One region of the Citrobacter sp. MNAZ 1397 genome, then DNA from elsewhere that is predicted to be linked to it. Evidence: predicted binding sites of a transcription regulator. Region 1 holds the regulator's gene; each other region holds the start of a gene.
The links. Region 1 encodes PhoB, which activates phosphate uptake and scavenging genes when phosphate is short. Its sites were predicted from a motif close to CTGTCATAAAACTGNCNNAT; they were not measured.

Region 1 (5,103 bases):
TTGGCAACTTTATGTTTTTCAAACACATCGGCGGAAATCTGCCCATAGATTTCGGTGCCGGTCAGCTCTTCGAGCAGTTCTGCGCGTTCTTTCGGTTTGGCATTGAGGAACGCAGCGAATTGCCCCTGGGAGAGCAACATGGAACGGGTGAAACGGCCATAATCGAGCCCGGTTAAGGCAGCGGTGAGTTCCAGTTTATCTTTCACTTTGTCGGCGAGGATCTTGCCGTCCGCACAGCGGGCCAGCTCGACACGAGGGACCTGTAAATTGCCGTCCGGCTGATTACGCGCACGGCTCTGGCTCCAGAATGCGCGATAAGCGACCTCTTTAACTTCAAATTCGACTTCTGCCAGGCAATCGGCGGTGTCGCGGGTCATCAGATCATTCTGCGACTGCGAAACGGTATTCAGGCGTGGTGTCTCGTGGTAGAGCGCCAGACAGATGGCATCCAGCAGGGTCGTTTTGCCGGCGCCGGTGGGACCGGTGATGGCGAACAGGCCGTTACTGGCAAAAGGTTCAGCGGTGAAATCAATCTTCCACTCGCCTTTTAATGAGTTAAGGTTTTTCAGGCGTAGGCTGAGGATTTTCATGCGTCATGCTCCTGATTGAGCGAGTGGAGCGTTTCGGAAAAGAGCGACTGCAGGCGGGCAGTCTGGACGTCATCAAGCTCCTCCTGTGCCAGGCGACGCGCGAAAACCTCTTCCACTTTTAACTCGCTCAGGGTTTCGCGACGCTCCCCCGCGAGGATGCGCTCCCGCTGTTCGCGACTGCGGCGAACCAATAACACCTCGACCGGCAGATCGGCGGTGAGTGCCTGAATTTTTCGCTGCATGTCACTCAGATAATCCTCGGTCGCGATCTCAATATCCAGCCAGACGGGGGCATCCGTTGGACCGCCTCGCCACTGCTCAAGCTGCTGACGAATCGACGCAAGATCGCCCTTTATAACCGCCAGTTGCTGCGTAACAGGGACTTCCAGCGCTGTCACATCCGCCAGTTTCCCTGCTGAAAATGTCACCAGATTGACATATTTGCTGTTACCGGTTTCGTCGAAGCTCAGTGCGATCGGTGAGCCGCAGTAGCGGATATGCTCTTGTCCGCCAGGCTTTTGCGGACGGTGAATATGCCCAAGCGCGATGTAATCCGCAGGCGGAAAGTTTTGCGCAGGGAAGGCATCAAGCGTACCGATATAGATGTCACGTACGGCATCACTCTTACTGGCGCCGACGGTGGTCAGATGCCCGCTGGCGATGATTGGCAGCACGCTGTCACCGCGTAATTCGCAGGCGGCCTTATACTGTTGCTGATAGTAATGGGTGATGGCTTCGAGCAAATGTTGCTGTTTTTCTTGCCCGGAGCGTCCCGCCTGGCTGGTCACGATGTCGCGCGGACGTAAAAAAGGCACCGGGCAGAAAATCGCGCCGGGCGAGCCATCACGCAACGGTAAATAAAAAGGCGCGTGGCCTGCGCTGGCGACAACGGTGGTCTTTAGCCAGGCGAGGATATCTTTCGATTCATTCAGCGTGGCGACGGAATCATGGTTCCCCGCCAGCACCACCAGATGACACCCCGTTTGCTGTAATTTCACTACAAAGCGGTTATACAGCTCGCGCGCATAGCTGGGCGGGGAGCCGGTATCAAAGATGTCGCCAGCAACAATAATGGCATCGACCTGGTGTTCTTCTGCGGTTTCCAGTAGCCAGGTGAGAAAGGCGTCGTGTTCAGCGGCGCGGCTTTTACTGTAGAAGTTCTGACCCAGGTGCCAGTCCGAAGTATGGAGAATGCGCATAGCGGTTCCGTGGCAAAAAAGCGTAAACGCGATTATAACATTCAGGGGCACACGAGCCGCCAGTGAAACAATTCCCCACTGTCATAAAACAAAGGCTTGAGTCACCTGTTGGTCATTTGTTTCATAAATCTGTCACAAAAGTGACGCATAATGGCGCCGCACTTAGCTGATGACTCAAATTAAACAGGGCAAATTATGGCAAGACGCATTCTGGTCGTAGAAGACGAAGCGCCAATCCGTGAGATGGTGTGCTTCGTGCTCGAACAAAACGGCTTTCAACCTGTCGAAGCGGAAGATTATGACAGCGCGGTGAACCAACTTAATGAACCCTGGCCTGACCTGATTTTGCTCGACTGGATGCTGCCAGGTGGCTCAGGTATTCAGTTCATTAAACATCTCAAGCGTGAAGCGATGACCCGGGATATCCCGGTGATGATGTTGACCGCTCGTGGCGAAGAAGAAGATCGCGTGCGCGGGCTTGAGACAGGCGCGGACGATTATATTACGAAGCCGTTTTCGCCCAAGGAGCTGGTGGCACGCATTAAAGCCGTCATGCGCCGTATCTCCCCGATGGCGGTAGAAGAAGTCATTGAAATGCAGGGCCTGAGCCTTGACCCAAGCTCTCACCGTGTGATGACCGGGGAAAATCCTCTGGACATGGGGCCGACTGAGTTTAAGCTATTGCATTTCTTTATGACCCATCCTGAGCGTGTGTACAGCCGCGAACAGCTGCTGAATCATGTCTGGGGAACGAATGTGTATGTTGAAGACCGCACGGTGGATGTTCATATTCGCCGTCTGCGTAAAGCGCTGGAACACAGCGGCCACGATCGTATGGTTCAAACCGTTCGCGGCACGGGTTATCGTTTCTCGACCCGTTTCTAAAATCTGAAAGGAGTGTGACGCGTGCTGGAACGGCTGTCATGGAAAAGGCTGGTACTCGAACTCATCCTTTGTTGTCTACCTGCTGCGCTGCTCGGCGCTTTTTTTGGTTATCTGCCCTGGTTTTTACTGGCGGCAGTCACCGGGTTACTGGCCTGGCATTTCTGGAATTTAATGCGTCTTTCCTGGTGGTTGTGGGTCGATAAAAGTATGACTCCACCCCCGGGGACGGGAAGCTGGGAACCGCTACTTTATGGTCTGCATCAGATGCAGATGCGTAACAAAAAACGTCGTCGCGAGCTGGGCAATCTGATCAAACGTTTTCGTAGCGGCGCGGAGTCGTTACCTGATGCGTTAGTGATGACCACCGAAGAGGGCGCTATTTTCTGGTGTAATGGCCTGGCGCAGCAATTATTGAATCTACGCTGGCCGGACGATAACGGACAAAACATTCTCAACCTGCTGCGTTATCCGGAATTTACCCGCTACCTTAAAACGAAAGATTTCGCCCGCCCGCTTAATCTGGTGCTTAACAGTGGTCGCCACCTGGAGATCCGCGTAATGCCCTACAGCGAGCAGCAGTTATTGATGGTGGCGCGTGATGTGACGCAAATGCATCAGCTTGAAGGGGCGCGGCGTAACTTTTTTGCTAACGTCAGCCACGAGCTACGCACACCGCTGACGGTATTGCAGGGCTACCTGGAAATGATGCAGGAGCAGACGCTGGAAGGGCCACCGCGTGATAAGGCGCTGCACACCATGCGTGAGCAGACATCGCGAATGGAAGGCCTGGTCAAACAGTTACTGACACTCTCCAAAATAGAAGCGGCGCCGACCTTACCGCCGAATGAGATTATTGATGTGCCGATGATGTTGCGTGTCGTCGAGCGCGAGGCGCAGACGTTAAGCCAAAAGAAGCATGAGCTTGAATTCATCGTCGACAATGGCTTGAAAGTGCTGGGTAATGAGGATCAGCTACGCAGCGCGATTTCGAATCTGGTCTATAACGCCGTCAACCATACGCCAGCGGGTACACACATTACCGTGCGCTGGCAGCGTGCGGCCTCTGGCGCGCAGTTTATCGTTGACGATAATGGGCCGGGCATTGGACCTGAACATATTCCTCGCCTGACAGAGCGCTTTTACCGGGTTGATAAAGCGCGTTCGCGGCAAACCGGCGGCAGTGGTCTGGGGTTGGCTATCGTAAAACACGCGCTTAACCATCACGAAAGTAAGCTTGAGATCGACAGTACGCCGGGCAAAGGCACCCGTTTCAGCTTTACCTTACCTGCACGTCTCGTCGCGAAGAACGCAAGCTGACACCTCAGGTGTCAGCTTTTCTTTCCACTTCTGTCATTGACCCGCTTTTCTCTCTTCGTTTTCCCCGAATCTTCAAACAAATTATGTCTCTGGCTATTTTTTGTTCGCATGATTAGCCATCCGTTTTTCTTATATACAGTATCTTCATCTGGCATTTATTGTAGAGTTGGTATAACCATCTGGTTTTGCGATCCCTTATTGCCTTTAAACGTTATAAGCGTTTAAATTGCGCCCCGTATGTCGTCAGACCGACTGTATTTGCGTGGTAAATCGAAAAACTATTCTCCGTCACGCAATGTGGGAAGTGTTTCCCGCTACGTTTTAAGGTTATTTCCGCCCTAATGTTCCGCTGAAATAAGGCGAAAATTTCAACATTTACAACATCACATCCACAGGCAGTAAACGTTTATGACCCATCATTTAAAACCACGAGACATTGTTGCTCTGGGCTTTATGACTTTCGCGTTGTTCGTCGGCGCCGGAAATATCATTTTCCCCCCGATGGTTGGTTTGCAGGCGGGCGAGCACGTCTGGACCGCCTCAATTGGCTTTCTGATTACCGCTGTGGGGCTGCCGGTTCTGACCGTCGTCGCGCTGGCGAAAGTGGGCGGTGGGGTTGATAGCCTCAGTACTCCGATTGGTAAAGTCGCGGGTGTACTGCTGGCCACCGTTTGCTATCTGGCGGTGGGGCCGCTATTTGCCACGCCGCGTACCGCGACGGTATCGTTTGAGGTGGGGATTGCGCCGCTGACCGGTGAAGGCTCACTGCCATTGCTGATTTATAGCATTATCTACTTTGCGCTGGTTATTCTGGTGTCGCTCTACCCTGGCAAGTTGCTGGATACCGTCGGGAATTTTCTCGCGCCGCTGAAAATTATCGCGCTGATCATTCTTTCCGTTGCTGCCATCATCTGGCCAGCCGGTCCGATTAGCCATGCCATGGATGCTTATCAGCATGCAGCATTCTCGAACGGTTTTGTGAATGGCTATCTCACCATGGACACGCTGGGCGCGATGGTGTTTGGTATCGTTATCGTTAATGCGGCGCGTTCACGCGGCGTAACGGAAGCCCGCTTACTGACCCGCTATACCGTCTGGGCTGGCCTGATGGC
Region 2 (5,103 bases), 1.1 Mb from region 1:
GGTATCAGACCAGAAATAGCCGGTGATGTGATTACTTTACTGGCACAGGATGAGACTCTTTCAGCGAACGTCAGACGATAACTTTATTTGTATTAGCTCAGATTTGGCCTGACATAGGTGTGGCGCAGGGCCAGACTTAATCTGGCAGTCAGCTCAGTGCCAAGGGCGGACGTGACCAAAATCATCCTTTGTTAAATAAAGGGGAACAGGTCAGTTGGACTATTGATATACGGAATAGTGAAAAATTCAATGAATTAGGGAATAAGTATACGCGTGTGGAGATTAAATTTAAATGATTAGTGAGCTAAGTGAAAAGGAATATAAGGAACTTGCAGATGCGGCTGAGGGCCAAACTCTTGATGCAGTTTTATGTTATGCAGAACCAGATCCCTGCCCACCTGGCTTTAGTTTTAGTGAACGAAGAGAATTATTTTTTTTGGTATTAAAACGGCTTTTGAATGATGGACGAATTAGACTTGCCAAGCACGGTAAGTTCCTTGAAGGAAGTGTTGAGGAGCAGGTTGAACGTTTCAGACGGGCGTTCCCCCTGACAGAATCCGAGATGGAGGATGGTATCTGGTTCTTTGATGAGGCATGTCCGGGGGGAGCAGTTTGGGTACTCGAGGATGGTTCACTGGAGTGGACTTAAATGTTATTGCCTTCATGGCAATTGCATCGACATGAATGATCACCACCGCAACTGCCGCGATACACTGTGCTGGCCGGGGCTGCGGCGCTGTATTTTGCAGGGGCAGCTACAGGTGAACTGACCGGAATAATTGCCCTTGACGCGTGGGACATAAAATTTGTCAGGGTCAGTTGAGACTAACGTGATCGAAATATTATCCCGCTGTATCCTGACCAAATTGTTTTGATATCATCAATGCAAAATGTTTTGCGTCGTTGAAAAGAAGGAATTCGGATAATATGTCTAAAATTAAATTTGAACTGAGTCGTGGAAGCGACGTATTACGTGATGGCATGTTTCTGGAATTATCTGTCAGCGAGACATCTCCTTTACGGCAAATTGCTGAGGTTTTCTATTCTGACGTTTCTCACGAATTCTTTTTGACCTGCTACGAAGAGAATATCCCTCTGGAAGCAGTGGAAAAACTGATTTCGGAGGCGAGGATATCTCTCCCGCCAGTAAAGCAAGAGCAATCCACGAAGCACAGACCACATATCAATGTCTGCTCTTCGCTCAGTGCGGACGTTGCCGACCAGATGCTCTGATTTCATGCTCATGTTATCGGTTGAGCGTCCGATTAATGAAGTAAAGCAGCGTAGTGTGAATGAGGATAAAGGATGAGGGAACTAGCAGAATTAATCGATCAGCAGAGATCTGGCTGGCATACAGTTAAAGAATGGCTGCAAGAAGCAATCAATAACTATGAAGTGCTCCCTTGTAACCTGGCGCAAGCACGCGCTGATTTACATCAGCTTCAGATAACTACTTTCTCTCCGCTTGGTGCTATTGCATATGAAACGGGAGGAATACTCATTGATAATGGTTGGTTGCGGATTTTAGGCTCTGGTCACACCAGATTGCCGCGGGCTCTAGCTTCATGGACGCAGTTGGTAACAGCTGATCTGACATTTCAGGCATTGTTAATTGCCGATGATGCATCCGGAGGTTTTTTTGCACTTAACGGGGGAGGATTAGGTAAAGACCCCGGCGGGGTATATTATCTCGCACCGGATACTCTCGAATGGGAGAGTCTCAATACCAACTATTCAGGTTTTCTGCATTGGGCACTTTGTGGAGATTTGGGGTTATTCTATAAAAACGTACGCTGGACAGGTTGGCGCGAAGAAACGACTTCAATTAATTGTGACGTAGTTTACTCCTTCTATCCCTTTCTCTGGACCGAACCGCAGTTGTCTATAGAACAGCGTTCGCGGGTTACTGTGCCTGTTGAAGAACACTGGGCACTATGCCTGGATTTACGACATCAATTAACCGGCATACAGAGCAACGATTTACTTCCTCGCTGATTAAATCAACACGATATATGTAATACCTGACATGCGCCCGATTCTTGCTCAGAGCTGCCCTTTAACCCCTGCGTTGGGGCAGGTTTGTGCCAGAGGCGGACATTGCTGATATTATTACATTCGTATCAATGGGGCACAGCGCAAAACAGTAAGTCAAAATTATAAAAGCGATGAATACAAATTTGGTTGTGAGGCTAAGACTGTCCCCCAGAAAATAAATAAAAACCAAAATTTTAAGGACTAAATATGCAAATTGAACTCAGTTTTCTTGAAAAAATCGTCAATACAATATTCCTTGAAATGAAACGGCGTGGCATGGATAGTGTTACGCTAGATGAAGATTTTTATTGGAATATCCCATCGGAATCCCTTTTTGACCTACATAATGAGCCGAATCAATTAGATATAGGTCAACTGGCAGAAGACTACGAAATATTAAGGCTTGCTCATTCGCAGCACAGTCTGGTTAGTCATAATTTAAAAAACGTCTCAGCAATAATGAGATTTTTATCGGAAAAATATCCATTTTGAATGCCAAAGCTGAGCTAATTTCCACTTCCCACTCATAGCTGCCGTTCAAATATCTCGCATTCAGCACGAGAGGCGATAATCATCATCGCTGATGGGCAGAATAACAGGGCTGTCCGGGGGCACGGCAAATGACCAAAATGGCCCTGTTCCGGAAGAAAGTGGAGCTGACTGGTTACGGTATGGCCATCTCTGGTTCCGTATTCCTGAAAAGTGGTCAATGGATTGAATTGGCGCCCCGTCAGACTGTGGGCGGAAAGTTCAGAACGTTCCCTGTGTGCCAGGAACGGATATTGATGGACTAGTGATACACTCCATTGTAGTGAGGAGCGTGTAACTGACAGTTCCTTATTCGATACGTTTCACATCAGGATGACGCTCTGTTGCTGCTTCATGGAAAATGTCGCCCAGCCAGCCCATTATCTCGCCTTCTGTCATATTGTCCGGAATAGCAATGTCGTAAAGCCGGGAGAATTTTCGTTCCGTCAGGTCTGCGCGGAATACCAGCCAGCGACCACCTTCACGCTTGACCCCAATATGTCGTCCAAAAACGTTGTAGATGAGCACTATCAGACCCCTTTCAGGAATTGTGTCACGGGGATGGTATATTCAACTCATAATGATTACTTCGTCAACAGATGCAAAATGTCATCCCCTCACCCATAACGACCTTATCGTTTTTATGCTTTTTCAATAGCTTTACACCCAGGACGTTTTTTCTCCCGTTCATTATTTGTTCTCTGTTTCATCATAAAACGATCACACGCGATACCCTTAATGTTGGGCATTCTCGTGATAAATCTGGATGACACATGAACAGTGCACTGGCAGAACTTCCGGACACCCTCGCCCCCTCGTCGCATCACTTACACAGCGCCCCGCTGCACAAGGTGTTGAGCGTCAAAAATTTAAGCAAATCCTACAACAGCCATCAGACCGTGCTGCAGGACATCAGCTTTGATCTGCACAGCGGTGAGATGGTCGGCGTGATTGGCCGTTCCGGTGCCGGTAAATCCACCCTGCTGCACGTGCTTAACGGAACACACAGCGCCACATCCGGCGAGATCCTGAGCTTCCCGGACGTGGGCACGCCACGTGACGTTTCCCGCCTTAAGGGCCGCGAACTCAGTCAGTGGCGCAGCCAGTGCGGGATGATTTTTCAGGACTTTTGTCTGGTGCCGCGCCTCGACGTGCTGACCAATGTGCTGCTGGGCAGGCTCAGCCAGACCTCAACCTTCAAGTCGTTGTTCAAAGTTTTCACCGCCGAAGACAGGGCAAAAGCGATTGCGCTGCTGGAGTGGCTCAACATGCTGCCGCACGCGCTGCAACGTGCTGAAACCCTTTCCGGCGGCCAAATGCAACGCGTGGCAATTTGTCGGGCGTTAATTCAGAACCCCTCGATTTTACTGGCGGATGAACCCGTCGCCTCGCTGGATCCCAAAAATACGCAGCGCATTATGCGCGTGTTACGAGAAGTGAGTGAGCAAGGCATCAGCGTGATGGTAAACCTGCATTCCGTGGAACTGGTCAAGGAATACTGCACGCGCGTTATCGGCATTTCGCAGGGACGGATTGTTTTTGATGATCACCCTTCTGCGTTGACGCAGGACGTTTTGCTCGTTCTTTATGGTGATGAAATAAGTCAGTTGCATTAATTCTTCCTTCAATTGAGACGACACAGGCAATGACAATGAAAAAGCATATTGCAGGCGCATTCCGTTTATCGGCATTGATGACAGGTCTTCTGCTGGCGTGGCAGGTAAGCGCGGCTGAACAACCGAAGGAATTAAATCTGGGTATCCTCGGCGGGCAGAACGCCACCCAGCAAATTGGCGATAACCAGTGCGTTAAAGATTTTCTGGACAAGGAACTGGGCGTCGACACCAAATTGCGTAACTCGTCGGACTACTCTGGCGTTATTCAGGGCTTGTTGGGCGGCAAAGTCGACGTGGTGCTGAGCATGTCGCCTTCATCGTATGCTTCGGTCTATATCAACAACCCGAAAGCGGTAGATATTGTGGGTCTCGCCGTGGACGATAAAGACCAGTCGCGCGGTTATTATTCAGTGGTTATCGTCAAAGCAGACAGCCCTTATCAAAAACTGGAAGACCTGAAAGGCAAACCGTTCGGCTTTGCAGATCCGGATTCCACTTCGGGCTTCCTGATCCCGAACCAGACGTTCAAACAGCAGTTCGGCGGTAATGCTGATAACAAATACAACAACTTCTTCTCCAGCGTCACCTTCTCCGGCGGCCACGAGCAGGACATCCTGGGCGTGCTGAACAACCAGTTTGCGGGCGCAGTGACCTGGACTTCTATGGTCGGCGACTATAACGCTGGCTACACCGTGGGCGCATTTAACCGTCTGATTCGTATGGATCATCCGGATCTGATGAAGCAGATCCGCATTATCTGGAAATCACCGCTGATCCCAAACGGCCCTATTCTGGTCAGCAACAGCCTGCCGGCTGACTTCAAAACCAAAGTCGTTAGCGCCATCAAAAAACTCGATACCGATAACCACGCCTGCTTCGTCAAAGCGATGGGCGGCACACAGCATATCGGTCCTGGCAGCGTGGA
Region 3 (5,103 bases), on a different contig from region 1:
TTCAAACATTTTATTGAACGTACGCAGCAGCGTTGACTTACCGCAGCCTGACGGCCCGATGAACGCCGTTACCTGGTTTTTAGCAATGTCCAGGCTGATGTTTTTCAGGGCATGGAATTTGCCGTAATAGAAGTTCAAATCGCGAACCTGAATTTTGCCCGGCGTGGTATCAACCATACTCATTTATCTCTTTCCTCACTCGGCACCGCGTTACACCGCGCCGCAAAAATTAGTGTTTCTTCGCCGCGAAAATGACACGCGCCAGAATGTTCAGCAACAGCACACACAGCGTGATAATCAGGACACCGGCCCAGGCCAGTTGCTGCCATTCAGCAAACGGGCTCATCGCAAACTTAAAGATGGTGACCGGTAAGTTCGCAATCGGCCTCATCATGTCGGTGCTCCAGAACTGGTTCGACAGCGCAGTAAACAGCAGCGGTGCGGTTTCACCTGCAATACGCGCAACCGCCAGCAGTACGCCGGTCATGATCCCGGAGATAGAAGCTTTCACGGTAATCGCGGAAATCATCTTCCACTTTGGTGTCCCCAGCGCGTAAGCCGCTTCTCGCAGGCTGTCCGGCACCAGTTTCAGCATGTTCTCGGTGGTACGAATGACTATCGGCACTTGCAGCAGCGCCAGCGCAATCACACCCGCCCAGCCAGAGAAGTGTTGCATCTGCGCCACCACAATGGTGTAAACGAACAGGCCAACAACAATAGACGGTGCGGAAAGCAGAATATCGTTAATGAAACGGATAATTTCGGCCAGAATCGATTTACGACCATACTCGGCCAGATAGATCCCGGCCATAATACCCAGCGGCGTACCAACAGCGGTCGCCCAGAAGATGAGCAGCGCGCTTCCCGCCAGCGCATTCGCCAGCCCCCCACCCGCCGTGTTCGGCGGCGGCGTCATTTCGGTAAAGAGCGCCAGAGACATCCCATCAAAGCCACGCCCAATGGTCGACAGCAGGATCCAGACCAGCCAGAACAAACCAAAAGCCATGGTCGCCATCGACAGCGTCAGGGCGATACGGTTTTTGGTACGGCGCTTAGCCTGCATCTTGCGGCGAGATTCAGCCAGCTCTGCGGTGGTTTGCATTTCAAGCGTAGCCATTATCGAGCCCCCTCATTTTTCGCCAGGCGCATGATCATGAACTTCGAAATCGCCAGCACAATAAAGGTAATGACGAAGAGGATAAGACCCAGTTCCATCAAGGCGGCAACGTGCAGACCGGATTCCGCTTCGGCAAACTCATTCGCCAGCGCGGAGGTAATACTGTTGCCAGGCATATACAGCGAGGCGTTATCGAGCTGGTAGGTGTTACCGATGATGAAGGTCACCGCCATGGTTTCGCCCAGTGCACGACCCAGCCCCAGCATAATGCCGCCGATAACGCCATTTTTGGTGAACGGCAGAACAATACGCCAGATAACTTCCCACGTGGTGCAGCCGATACCGTAGGCAGACTCTTTCATCATCACCGGGGTTTGTTCGAATACATCGCGCATAACGGCGGCGATGTACGGAATGATCATAATGGCGAGGATGACCCCAGCAGCCAGGATACCAATACCAAATGCAGGGCCAGAGAAAAGGGCGCCAACAAACGGAATCGCGGACATGACGTTGCCGACCGGCTCCTGGAAATATTTGGCAAACAGCGGCGCAAAAATAAACAAGCCCCACATGCCGTAAACGATACTCGGAATAGCCGCCAGCAGTTCAATCGCAATCCCCAGAGGACGTTTCAGCCAGCCAGGCGCCAGCTCCGTCAGGAACAATGCGATACCAAAACTCACCGGAACGGCAATCAGCAGTGCGATAAATGACGTGACCAGCGTACCGTAAATGGGAACCAGTGCCCCAAAGGTTTCATTCGGCGCATCCCACTCTTTGTTCCATAAGAAGGAAAAACCAAATTTCTGGATACTCGGCCATGAGGAGAAAATCAGAGACACGATAATGCCGCCGAGCAGCAATAGCACAATCAGCGCAGCCAGTTTTACCAGCGCGCTGAAAATCATGTCACCTTTTTTGCCCGGGGGGCTAAAAGCCGGCTTGGTTGCAGCCATAAATCACTCTTTAAGTTTGGGCCAGGAAGCGCGCATTTTATCGTGCTTCCTGGCTAACGTAATGCCATACCCTAAATAATTCGAGTTGCAGCAAGGCGGCAAACTTGTGAAGCCCCAGGAGCATAGATTCACTATGTAACTGGGGTGGACAAGTGCAGCCAACACAGCTGCGGCTCGAAGTATGACGGGTATTTAGTACAGCGCTTTACCGCTGCTGTCTTTCACGTTGGTTTTCCATGCAGCGCGAATCTGTGCAACAACACTCTCAGGCAGGGTAGCGTAGTCCAGGTCATTAGCCTGTTTGCCGCCGTTTTTGTATGCCCAGTCGAAGAATTTCAGCACTTCTGCGCCCTGCTCAGGATTTTTCTGCTCTTTGTGAACCAGGATGAAGGTGGTGGACGTAATCGGCCACACATCGGCACCTTTTTGGTTGGTCAGGTCCTGTGCAAAAGATTTGCTCCAGTCGATGTTTTTGGTCGCATTGGAGAAGTTTGCTTCGGTCGGGCTAACCGGCTTGCCATCAGCAGACAGCAGTTTGGTGTAGGTCAGGTTATTCTGCTTAGCATACGCATATTCAACATAACCAATGGAGCCCGGAAGACGTTGTACGAATGCAGCGATACCGTCGTTACCTTTACCGCCCAGACCGGTCGGCCAGTTAACAGTAGAGCCAGCGCCGACAGAGGATTTCCACTCTTCGTTAACTTTTGCCAGATAGCTGGTAAACACGAAAGAGGTACCGGAACCATCAGCACGACGCACAACAGCGATATTCTGAGAAGGCAGTTTCTTACCCGGGTTCAGCTTAGCAATGGCCGCATCATCCCATTTTTTGATTTTGCCCAGATAAATATCGCCCAGCGTTTTACCGTCCAGCACCAGTTCACCAGATTTGAAACCTTCCAGGTTAACAGCCAGAACAACGCCGCCGATGACGGTCGGGAACTGGAACAGGCCTTCCTGAGCCAGTTTATCGTCAGCCAGCGGAGCATCAGAAGCGCCGAAGTCTACAGTGTTTGCAGTGATCTGTTTTACGCCGCCAGAAGAACCGATACCCTGGTAGTTAACCTTATTACCGGTTTCTTTCTGGTAGGTATCAGCCCATTTGGCATACACCGGCGCCGGGAAAGTTGCACCCGCACCTGTCAGGCTTGCAGCGGCGTTAACTGCAAATGCACTCAGAGAAAAGGTCGCGGCGACAACAGTTGCGACAGTGGTACGCATAACGTTCATAATGTCTCCTGCAAGAATCGTAAATCGTTGTTTAAGTGGCTACGACGAGCAAAATAGGACACTTTGATGACAGTTATATGCAATGATTGTTACTGTTTGATGACAATGACAGCTTTCACATAGATTAACCGTATCTTGTATGATTTATCAGCAAGATAACGTGTTTCATGACAGTGAGATGTCAGCAAGATTTTAGTTTTATGACACTAGAAAAGTAGTAGATGCCGGCAAGATGTCCCAGCAAAAATCGACAAAAGATAGCCGCAGATCAATTCATTTGCGTCTGGGTTGCGTCAATGCCTGGCGCCGATACTGCGCTATCCGAAGTGAAACACGCCACTGCATCAGTTTCGTCAGTTCTGGCCCGTTCATGACCTGCCGTGTTAGCCATAAGAGAAGTAAACTCCCGGCCCAACAACCGACACTTAACCATGAAAAAGAGGCGAACAGCAGCCATCCTGCCACCAGCACATTGCAAACACATAACAGCGACCAGACGGCTAAAAATAATCTCAGGGATCGTGTTCTCCCTTTATCTGCTCCTGATAACGCCATCACCAGCAGAATAAAGACAACAAGACCTGTGATAACACCCCAGCCGCCGGTAACGGTTCTGAGTGCAATGGCAAGTCCGACATAGCTCAAAAGCAAGGTATAAAACAGCGCCAGTATGCTGCCGAAATATGTCGTCACGCGGATGTAGTAAGCCTTCGGCATTTCCTGAAAGGCCTCTGCCAGCTGTTTTAATTGCGCAAGTTTACGGCCCGATATTGCTGCTTCCACCTTGTCGCAGTAGTCGATGAGCGCCAAAAATTTGCGCCCGATTATGCGTTTCAACAGATTCATCATCATCCTGAAAAAAAAGAGGCTGCCACCAGGCAACCTCTTTTATGCGTTATGACGTGTTTACGACTTTATTCCACGGTCACCGATTTTGCCAGATTGCGCGGCTGGTCCACATCAGTGCCTTTAATCAGCGCAACGTGATAGGCCAGCAGCTGTAGCGGAACAGTGTAGAAGATAGGGGCAATAACTTCATCAACATGCGGCATATCAATGATATGCATGGTATCGCTGCTGACAAAGCCTGCATCCTGATCGGCGAAGACATACAGTACGCCGCCACGAGCGCGAACTTCTTCAATGTTGGATTTCAGTTTTTCCAACAGTTCATTGTTCGGCGCAATGACGATAACCGGCATATCATCATCAATCAGGGCCAGTGGGCCATGTTTCAGTTCACCAGCGGCATACGCTTCTGCATGAATATAGGAGATCTCTTTGAGCTTCAGCGCGCCTTCCAGGGCAATCGGGTATTGATCGCCACGACCAAGGAACAAGGCGTGATGCTTGTCAGAGAAGTCCTCTGCCAGTTGCGCGATGCGTTTATCCTGCGACAGCATCTGTTCAATGCGGCTCGGCAGCGTCTGCAGACCGTGAACAATGCTATGTTCAACAGAGGCATCCAGCCCTTTCAGATGGCTCAGTTTCGCCACCAGCATCAGCAGCACGGTTAACTGAGTCGTGAAGGCTTTGGTCGAAGCCACGCCAATTTCCGTACCCGCATTGGTCATGATAGCCAGATCGGATTCACGCACCAGTGAGGAACCAGGAACGTTACAGATAGCCAGCGAGCCCAGATAGCCCAGCTCTTTAGACAGACGCAGCCCCGCCAGAGTGTCGGCCGTTTCGCCAGACTGAGACAGTGTAATCATCAGACTATTGCGACGCACGGCAGATTTGCGGTAACGGAACTCGGAGGCGATCTCTACATCACACGGAATACCCGCCAGC

Region 2: the regulator PhoB is predicted to act here: its motif matches at 3,269-3,288, upstream of phnC (phosphonate ABC transporter ATP-binding protein).
Region 3: the regulator PhoB is predicted to act here: its motif matches at 3,363-3,382, upstream of pstS (phosphate ABC transporter substrate-binding protein PstS).

The regions. Positions count from the first base shown of each region.
Region 1 is NZ_JAKIVH010000001.1:2,974,012-2,979,114, reverse strand. Features, by position in the region: gene sbcC (exonuclease subunit SbcC) at 1-590, opposite strand, end outside; gene sbcD (exonuclease subunit SbcD) at 587-1,789, opposite strand; gene phoB (phosphate response regulator transcription factor PhoB) at 1,985-2,674, shown strand; gene phoR (phosphate regulon sensor histidine kinase PhoR) at 2,696-3,991, shown strand; gene brnQ (branched-chain amino acid transporter carrier protein BrnQ) at 4,400-5,103, shown strand, end outside.
Region 2 is NZ_JAKIVH010000001.1:1,916,204-1,921,306, forward strand. Features, by position in the region: gene L2097_RS08820 (hypothetical protein) at 1-81, shown strand, start outside; gene L2097_RS08825 (DUF596 domain-containing protein) at 293-649, shown strand; gene L2097_RS08830 (hypothetical protein) at 928-1,233, shown strand; gene L2097_RS08835 (DUF2625 family protein) at 1,306-1,995, shown strand; gene L2097_RS08840 (hypothetical protein) at 2,242-2,526, shown strand; gene L2097_RS08845 (DUF7661 family protein) at 2,872-3,090, opposite strand; gene phnC (phosphonate ABC transporter ATP-binding protein) at 3,336-4,178, shown strand; gene phnD (phosphonate ABC transporter substrate-binding protein) at 4,214-5,103, shown strand, end outside.
Region 3 is NZ_JAKIVH010000008.1:29,068-34,170, reverse strand. Features, by position in the region: gene pstB (phosphate ABC transporter ATP-binding protein PstB) at 1-183, opposite strand, end outside; gene pstA (phosphate ABC transporter permease PstA) at 230-1,117, opposite strand; gene pstC (phosphate ABC transporter permease PstC) at 1,117-2,076, opposite strand; gene pstS (phosphate ABC transporter substrate-binding protein PstS) at 2,269-3,309, opposite strand; gene L2097_RS23665 (hypothetical protein) at 3,583-4,155, opposite strand; gene glmS (glutamine--fructose-6-phosphate transaminase (isomerizing)) at 4,224-5,103, opposite strand, start outside.